Regions from separate parts of the Arthrobacter sp. SLBN-83 genome, predicted to be linked through region 1. Evidence: riboswitches for the same ligand, from Rfam matches in the RefSeq annotation. Region 1 holds a riboswitch; the other holds the start of a gene.

Region 1 (4,320 bases):
GGCACCCAGGATGAGGTCGTTGGAGATGGTCTCCGCCGTGCCCACGCCCAGCGCCAGCACCAGGAGGGCTGCCAGCAGCAGCGAAGGGCCGCCGTCGTGGTCTCCGAACGTCACCATGCTGTAGCCAGCGGCGCTGAACGCCAGCCCGGCAGCCACCACGTACCCGGGCCGGACCTTGCGGACCAGCGGCACCACCACCAGGCCGGCCACCACCGTGGCCGCCAGTGCGGGGACCATGGCAACGCCTGCCGCGGAGGGACTCATTCCTTCGAGGAGCTGCAGGTGCTGGGCAAGGAACAGGATGAACCCGTTGAAGGAAAACAGTGCCAGGATGTTGGCGCTGATGGCCATGCTGAAGACCCTGTTGCGGAACAGGGACATGTCCAGCAGTGGATGCTCCAGGCGCAGCTGGCGCTGCACGAACATCACTCCCATGGCCAGGCCAAAGGCGATCGCGCCCAGTCCTGCTGCCTCCGGCCCCTCCGTGGCAACGGCCTTGATGCCGTACACCACGGGCACCATGACCAGCATGGAGAGCAGGATGCTGGGGATGTCCACCTTTCCCGGTGCGGGATCCTTCGACTCCGGGATCAGGGCCGGCCCCAATACCAGCAGCGGAACCATCAGGGGCACCGCTGCCAGGAAGACTGCGCCCCACCAGTAGTGCTCCACCAGCCAGCCGCCGACAATGGGCCCCAGGGCCGCACCGCCGCAGAACCCCGCAGCCCAGATGGCGACGGCGAGCCTCCGGCGGTTGGGCTCCGGAAAGATGTTGCGGATCAGCGACAGTGTGGACGGCATCAGCATGGCCCCGAAGAAGCCCAGGGCCGCGCGGCCGGCGATCAGCCACTGCGGCGTTGGGGCAAAGGCGGTCGCGGCAGAGACGGCGGCGAAGCCAATGCTGCCGACAACCAGGAGCCGCCGCCGGCCAATCCGGTCGCCCAGGCTTCCCATGGATACCAGCAGGCCGGCCAGCACCAGGGGATAGGCGTCCACAATCCACAGCAGCTGCACGCCGGACGGCTCCAGCGCGCGGGCGATGGCCGGCAGTGCAAATGTCAGCGCCGTATTGTCCACGGCCACCAGCAGTACGGGAAACATCAGCAGCCCCAGCGCCAGCCAATCGCGCCACGGCTGCCGCGGGGCGTTCTTGTCCGTGCGTGCGGGCACAGGGCTGGTGGAAGTCGTCATGAAATAACTATACCGTCCAGACGGTATAGTTTGAAACTCCTGCCGGTTCCGCCTTCCCGCCCGGGGAAGGGCATGATGGGAGGCATGCCCCGGAAGCCTGTAGCCCGCGACGCGGTCCTTGATGCCTTCGAATCCCTGCTGATCGAAGTGGGGGAGCGCGCCGCCACCCTTGACGCAGTCGCCCGGAAGGCCGGCGTGTCCAAGGGCGGCCTGCTCTACCACTTTCCCAACAAGGAAGCGCTCATTGCCGTACTGCTGGACCGGCTGGAGGGCCTGGCCCGGGAGGATGCCGATGCCATGGCCTCGGCCGGCGAAGGTGCCGCCGCGTACTTCATCCGTTCCTCGGTGTGGGCCGACACTCCACTGGACCGGGCCATCGTTGCCGCCACCAGGCTTGCCGAGGTGGCGCATGAGGAGACGCGGCGCCGGTTCGCGGCCATCCAGCAGCGCTGGCTGGACGAGATTGCCGCGGATGTTGGTCCGGGACTGGCGAAGGCGGTCCTCTATATGGGCGACGGCCTGTACTTCAACGCCATGCTGTCAGTGGCGCCTGCGCCGGCGGGGGGAGCGGCCGCTGACGTGGAGGAACTCCTTGCTGCCCTGGAGCGGCTCCGCCGGTAGGATTTGCCATTTGCCGGGAGGGGCGGGGCGTAGGACAATGGAGAGTTGTGAGGGCTGCCACCGGCCGTCATGACCCAACAAATGAATAGCCTTTGATCTGCGGCGGGAGAGTTCTGCCGAAAGTACAGGCAGGCGCCGTAGGAGCAAATCCTCCCCAGGAATCTCGCAGGCCCCTGTACCGCCGCGGCGAGGCGCCTCTGGAAAGCAGCAGGCAGTTGCCCTTCCTCCCTTGGGGAGCCGAAGAACTGTTGTGCTCACCGACGGTGCAAGCGGATCCTGCCAGGCAGGCACCGCGGAAACTCTCAGGTCCAATACAGAGCGGGGAGGAACCCGAATAGCTGTGGCGTACCCTGCGCCGCCTGAGTAAATGGAGTTCCTTCGTGCCGGTTACCCCAGCCTCCACCACCTTCGTAGACCGCCATATCGGTGCGCGCCGCCAGGCCGACGTCGACACCATGCTCAAAGCCGTGGGCTACGACACCCTCGACTCCCTGGTGGACACGGCCGTTCCCAAGGTCATCCGCCAGGAAACCGCCCTCCGGCTTCAGGACGCCCTCAGCGAGGTCGAGGTCCTCACGGAGCTGCGGAAGCTTGCCGGGAAGAACAAGACCGCCGTCCAGCTGATCGGCCAAGGGTACTACGACACGGTCACACCGCCTGTGATCCGCCGCAACATCCTTGAATCCCCGGCCTGGTACACCGCCTACACCCCGTACCAGCCGGAGATTTCCCAGGGCCGGCTCGAGGCCCTGCTGAACTTCCAGACCATGGTCCAGGACCTGGTTGGCCTGCCCATCGCCAACGCCTCGCTGCTGGATGAAGCAACCGCCGTCGCCGAAGCCGTCCTGCTGATGCGCCGCGCCAACAAAGCCAAGCCCGCTGCGGACGGCAAGACCGTCCTGGACATCGACGTCCTGCCGCAGACCATCGCCATCGTCAAGGGCCGCGCCGAGGCGCTGGGTTTCGAGGTTGAAGTGGCAGACCTGTCCCAGGGCCTGCCCGAGGGCGACATCAACGGCATCGTGCTCCAGCAGCCCGGCGCCTCCGGCCGGGTATGGGACCAGTCCGCCGTGATCGCCAACGCCAAGGAACGCGGCGCCCTGGTCACCGTCGCCGCCGACCTGCTGGCCCTGACCCTAATCACCCCTCCCGGTGAGCAGGGCGCGGACATTGCCGTCGGCTCCGCCCAGCGCTTTGGTGTCCCGCTGTTCTTCGGCGGCCCGCACGCCGCCTACATGGCTGTCCGCAAGGGGCTGGAGCGCTCGCTGCCCGGCCGCCTGGTTGGCGTCTCCAAGGACGACGCCGGTGTTCCCGCCTACCGCCTGGCGCTGCAAACGCGAGAGCAGCACATCCGCCGTGAAAAGGCCACGTCCAACATCTGCACCGCGCAGGCGCTGCTGGCCATCGTCGCTTCCATGTACGCCGTGTACCACGGCCCGGACGGGCTGAAGGCGATCGCCGCAACCGCCCACGGCCATGCCCGCACCCTCGCGGCCTCGCTTGCCGCTGCCGGCGTGGAGGTCCTGCATGCGAGCTTCTTCGACACCCTGACGGTCCGCGTCCCCGGGCGCGCCGCCGGCATCGTCGCCGACGCTGAAGCGCGCGGCATCAACCTGCGCAGCATCGACGCGGACACCATCGGCATCTCCCTGGATGAAACCACGACGCCGGCCATCGTCGCCCAGGTTGCCGACATCTTCGGGGCCACCGTTGCTGGAGATGCCGTTGCCGGCGGCGGGGGATTCGGGCTGGAGGCCGCCGTCGAGCGTTCCTCCGACTATCTGCAGCATCCGGTGTTCAACACGCACCGGTCCGAAACGCAGCTGCTGCGTTATATCCGGAAGCTCTCGGACCGGGACCTGGCGCTGGACCGGACCATGATCCCGCTGGGTTCCTGCACCATGAAGCTGAACGCCACCGCCGAGATGGAAGCCATCTCCTGGCCGGAGTTCGCCTCCATCCACCCGTTCGCCCCGGACTCCCAGACCGAAGGCTGGCGCGAACTGATCGCGGACCTGGAAGCGGACCTCACCGCCATCACCGGCTACGACCAGGTCTCGATCCAGCCCAACGCCGGGTCCCAGGGCGAATTGGCGGGGCTGCTGGCGATCCGCGGTTACCACCACTCCCGCGGCGAGCAGCAGCGCAATGTCTGCCTGATCCCGGCCTCGGCCCACGGCACGAATGCTGCTTCCGCGGTGTTGGCCGGCATGAAGGTGGTCGTCGTGGCTACTGCGTCCGACGGCACCATCGACCACGCTGACCTGGAAGCCAAGATCGAGGCCAACAAGGACGCCCTGTCCTGCATCATGATCACCTACCCCTCCACCCACGGCGTCTACGACGGCGACGTCCGCGAAGTCTGCGACGCAGTCCACGCCGCCGGCGGACAGGTCTACATCGACGGTGCCAACCTCAACGCGCTCGTTGGGCTGGCGCAGCCCGGCAAGTTCGGCGGCGACGTGTCCCACCTGAACCTGCACAAGACCTTCTGCATCCCGCACGGCG
Region 2 (4,320 bases), 390 kb from region 1:
GCCACGGGGAGTGCCGTGAGGTCCTGGACCATGGTCTGGAAGTTCAGCAGGGCTTCGAGACGACCCTGGGAAATTTCGGGCTGGTAGGGCGTGTAGGCCGTGTACCAGGCCGGGGACTCAAGGATGTTGCGGCGAATGACCGGCGGAGTGACCGTGTCGTAGTACCCCTGGCCGATCATCTGGACAGCGGTCTTGTTCTTGCCGGCGATGCGGCGCAATTCGGCCAGGACTTCAACTTCGCTGAGGGCGTCGGTCAGCTTCAGGGCGGTTTCCTGCCGGATGGAGGCCGGGACGGCAACGTCCACCAGGCCGTCCACGCTGTCGTAGCCCACGGCTTTGAGCATGGTGTCGACGTCGGCCTGGCGGCGCGCGCCGATGTGGCGGTCAACAAACGATGTTGGAAGCGATTGAATCGTCATGAGGAACTCCAGTTTTGGCCGGCCGAAGGTGGCACGGCGTGGGATGGGTTCCTCCCCGCTCTGTATTGGACCTGAGAGATTCCGCGTTGCCTGCTCTTGGCAGGGGCCGCTTGCACCGTCGGTGAACCAGGCAAAAGCCGGGTTGCTTTCCAGAGTCGCCTCGCCATGACGGTACGGGGGCCTGAGAGATTCCTGGGGAGGATTTGCTCCTACGGCGCCTGCCCGGTGTTTTCGCCGGGAGGACTCTCCCGTCACAGCTCGAAAGGCTTATTCAAATGTGGGTGATTCGGCTCACAAGGTATCGGGAATGGCGGGCGGTGGCAAATCGCGGGCCCGTGAAGCACCCGAAAGAACCGAAGAAGACGGGGCCTTGCTCCGCTTGTGTCAGGAAGGGTTTGACATTGCATCGTGACGGACACCACACTAATCCCCGGGATTGGCGCTGCCTGCGGCTGGCTCAGCGTATCCGGAGCGGCTCAACTGTGCGGCGCCTGTCCCATTGCATGACCGCCGTGGCCCCCGACAGGCCGCGGCGTCCAACTGAACATGCCTTCGACCTGCGGCGGGAGAGCCCTGCCGGGTACATTTAGCAGGCGCCGTAGGAGCAAACCCTCCCCAGGAAACTCTCAGGCCCACGTACCGCCGCGGACAGGCAACTCTGGAAAGCAGCCAGGCATGCCCTGGCTCACCGACGGTGCAAGCGGCTTGGGCTGCGGAAACTCTCAGGTTCCCTACAGAGCGGGGAGGAACCAAATCTTTTGCGGTACCCAAAATGCCGCTTTATCGATGGAGTTCCTCATGGCGATTCATCCCCCCACTTCCAACGGCGAACCAGCGCGCAACGGCGCGCGCACGGCGGTCCGCAGCGAACCTCCCCACCTGGAACGGCAGCTGACCAACCGCCATATCCAGCTCATTGCCATCGGCGGCGCGATCGGCACCGGCCTCTTCATGGGCTCCGGCAAGACAATCTCCGCGGCCGGCCCTTCAGTGATCTTCGTGTACATGATCATCGGGTTCATGCTTTTCTTCGTCATGCGCGCCATGGGCGAACTGCTGCTGAGCAACCTGAACTACAAGTCCTTCAGCGACTTCGCGGCGGACCTCCTGGGGCCGTGGGCCGGCTTCTTCACCGGCTGGACATACTGGTTCTGCTGGGTGATCACCGGCATCGCGGACGTTATCGCCATCGCCGGCTACTCCAAGGAACTATGGCCGGCGCTGCCGCTCTGGATCCCGGGCCTGGCCACCATTGGCATCCTGCTCGTGCTGAACCTCGCCACGGTCAAGGCCTTCGGCGAAACCGAGTTCTGGTTCGCCCTCATCAAGATCGTCGCCATCGCTGCGCTCATCATCGTGGGCCTTTTCATGATCTTCACCGGCTTCCAGTCCGACACGGGCACGGCCAGCTTCACCAACCTGTGGAGCCACGGCGGGTTCTTCCCCAACGAGTTCATGGGCTTCGTTGCCGGATTCCAGATCGCCGTGTTCGCCTTCGTCGGCATTGAACTGGTGGGCACCACCGCCGCCGAGGCCAAGAACCCGGAGAAGACCCTGCCCAAGGCCATCAATGCCATCCCGGTCCGCGTACTCCTGTTCTACGTGGGCGCGCTGGTCATCCTGATGGCCGTCACTCCGTGGACCCAGTTCGCCGCCGGCCACAGCCCCTTCATCGGCATGTTCTCCCTGGCCGGCCTCGGCGCCGCGGCCACCGTGGTCAACCTGGTGGTCCTCACCTCGGCCATGTCCTCCGCCAATTCCGGTATCTACTCCACGTCCCGCATGGTCTTCGGCCTTGCCCAGGAGGGCGACGCGCCGGGCATCTTCAGCCGCCTGTCCACGAGGAAGGTGCCCAGCAACGCACTGTTCCTGTCCTGCGTCCTGCTGCTCTCCGGCGTCGTCCTCATGTACGCCGGCCAGGACGTTGGCAAGGCCTTTGAAATGGTGACCACAGTTTCCGCCGTCTGCTTCATCTTCGTCTGGTCGATCATCCTGGCCAGCTACATTTCCTTCCGTCGCCGCCGCCCCCAACTGCACGCGGCGTCGAACTTCAAGATGCCCGGCGGCATCCCCGCGGTCTGGGTGGTCTACGCGTTCTTCGCCTTCGTCCTCTGGGCACTGACCACCCAGCCGGACACCCTCATCGCCTTGTTGGTAACACCCATTTGGTTCGTTGTCCTTGGCGTGGCCTGGGCCGTCTTGCGGCGCCGGCCCGCACACCTTGCCCGCTTCGAGGTTTTTCGGGCCGAGCTCCGCAATGACGCGGAGGCTAACGGGCGAAGCGCTGCCGGGGTGTCCGCCCAAGAGGTAGAGCAGGCCAGGAAGTAACGCCCGACGGCGGGCTGCCGGCAGGTGCGTTGGATCCAAGGGTGGGTCCGGCCTGCAGAGCAGCCCGCCCGCGGGTGCCGGGCGCGGAAGTTAAGCATGCTTAGTGTTTATCCACATAGGATGGAAAGAGCACGGCAGCCTCCCGCTGCAGGTCGATTGAATGAAGGTGACCATGGCCCGGCGCAGCAATCCCGCACTTCGTATCGCACAGGAAACCGCCCACAGAACCATGTTCGATTCCGACGGCAAACCCAAGCCCGGCGTCCACAACATGCTCCTGAAGGCGGTTCAGATCCAGCGGCCGCTGGTGGTTGGATACATCCGGCGGCTCCAAAAGAAGCACCCGCGCGCCACCGCAGCCCAGCTGGCGGACATCGCAGAGCGCGACTACTTGCGCGCTGTCGCCGGTGGCGGCGCCGTGGTGGGCGCTACCGCCGTCGTACCCGGTGTTGGCACTGTAGCGTCGCTGGGACTGTCCGCCGCCGCCACAGTGGGCTTCCTGGAAGCAACGGCACTCTACGCAACCTCGCTGGCCGAACTTCACGGCATCCGGCTCACCAACCCGGAGAAAGCCGGCACCATGGTCATGGCCATCATGCTCGGCGAGGAGGGTACAGCCCTGCTGGGAACCCTGAGTGGCCAGGCCTCCGGCAGCGGCAACAGCGCCGCCAATAATTGGGGCAATGTGCTCTCCAAGTCGATGGTGGGGCCGGGCTTCGGCAGTGTACGGAAGCGTATCCAGCACGCCTTCCTCAAGAACCTGCTCAAGCGGCAGGGTACTGCGCTGTTCGGCAGGGCGCTCCCGTTCGGCATAGGGGCCGTTGTGGGTGGAGCCGGTAACCTCGTGATGGGCCGTGCGGTGGCCAAGAATGCCCGTGAGGCGTTCGGGCCGATGCCGGACACCATTCCCGGGGAGCTGACGGCAGCTGCCGGGCCGGACCACCTAACGCTGGAAGGCAACATTCTTGGATCTCAACGCTGACGTAGGCCAATCATTCGGCTCCTGGACGGCAGGAGGCGACCCGGCCATGTTCCAGCTGATCACCAGTGCCAACGTGGCCTGCGGCCTGCACGCGGGCGACCCCGTCACCATGCTGGACAGCTGCCGCGCAGCCTACGAGCTCGATGTCACCGTGGGGGCCCACCTCGGCTACCGCGACCTTGCGGGCTATGGGCAGCGCGCGCTGGGGATGGGTTTCGACGAGCTGTTCGGCGACGTGCTGTACCAGTTGGGGGCGCTCGACGGCGTCGCGCATGCTGTGGGTGCCTCCGTGGACTACGTTAAAGCGCACGGAGCGCTGTACGACGCACTGATTTCCGACGCCGAGCAGGCGTCTGCCGTGGTTGCGGCAGTGAACGCCTACGACCCCGGCCTGCCCATCCTGGGCTTCCCGGGCTCCGAGCTGATCAAGCAGGCCAAAGAAGCGGGGCACCCCGTGTTCATCGAGGCTTTCGCCGACCGCGCCTACCTCGCCGATGGCAGCCTGGTGCCGCTTTCCGAAGAGGACGCAGTCCTGCACGACATCGACGTGGTGGTTGAGCGCGCCGTCCGGCTGGCAACGCAAGGGGAAGT

The links. Region 1 has a riboswitch for glycine ahead of gcvP (aminomethyl-transferring glycine dehydrogenase). Riboswitches for the same ligand answer to the same signal wherever they lie in the genome.
Region 2: linked by a shared signal. The riboswitch ahead of cycA (D-serine/D-alanine/glycine transporter) and the one ahead of gcvP (aminomethyl-transferring glycine dehydrogenase) in region 1 are both predicted to bind glycine.

What each region holds. Positions count from the first base shown of each region.
Region 1 covers NZ_VFMX01000001.1:556,755-561,074, reverse strand. The annotation lists gene FBY30_RS02485 (MFS transporter) at 1-1,191, opposite strand, end outside; gene FBY30_RS02480 (TetR/AcrR family transcriptional regulator) at 1,276-1,812, shown strand; glycine riboswitch at 1,906-2,003, shown strand; gene gcvP (aminomethyl-transferring glycine dehydrogenase) at 2,193-4,320, shown strand, end outside.
Region 2 covers NZ_VFMX01000001.1:947,812-952,131, reverse strand. The annotation lists gene gcvP (aminomethyl-transferring glycine dehydrogenase) at 1-419, opposite strand, end outside; glycine riboswitch at 579-680, opposite strand; glycine riboswitch at 973-1,071, shown strand; glycine riboswitch at 1,072-1,166, shown strand; gene cycA (D-serine/D-alanine/glycine transporter) at 1,218-2,747, shown strand; gene FBY30_RS04290 (hypothetical protein) at 2,920-3,729, shown strand; gene FBY30_RS04285 (LamB/YcsF family protein) at 3,713-4,320, shown strand, end outside.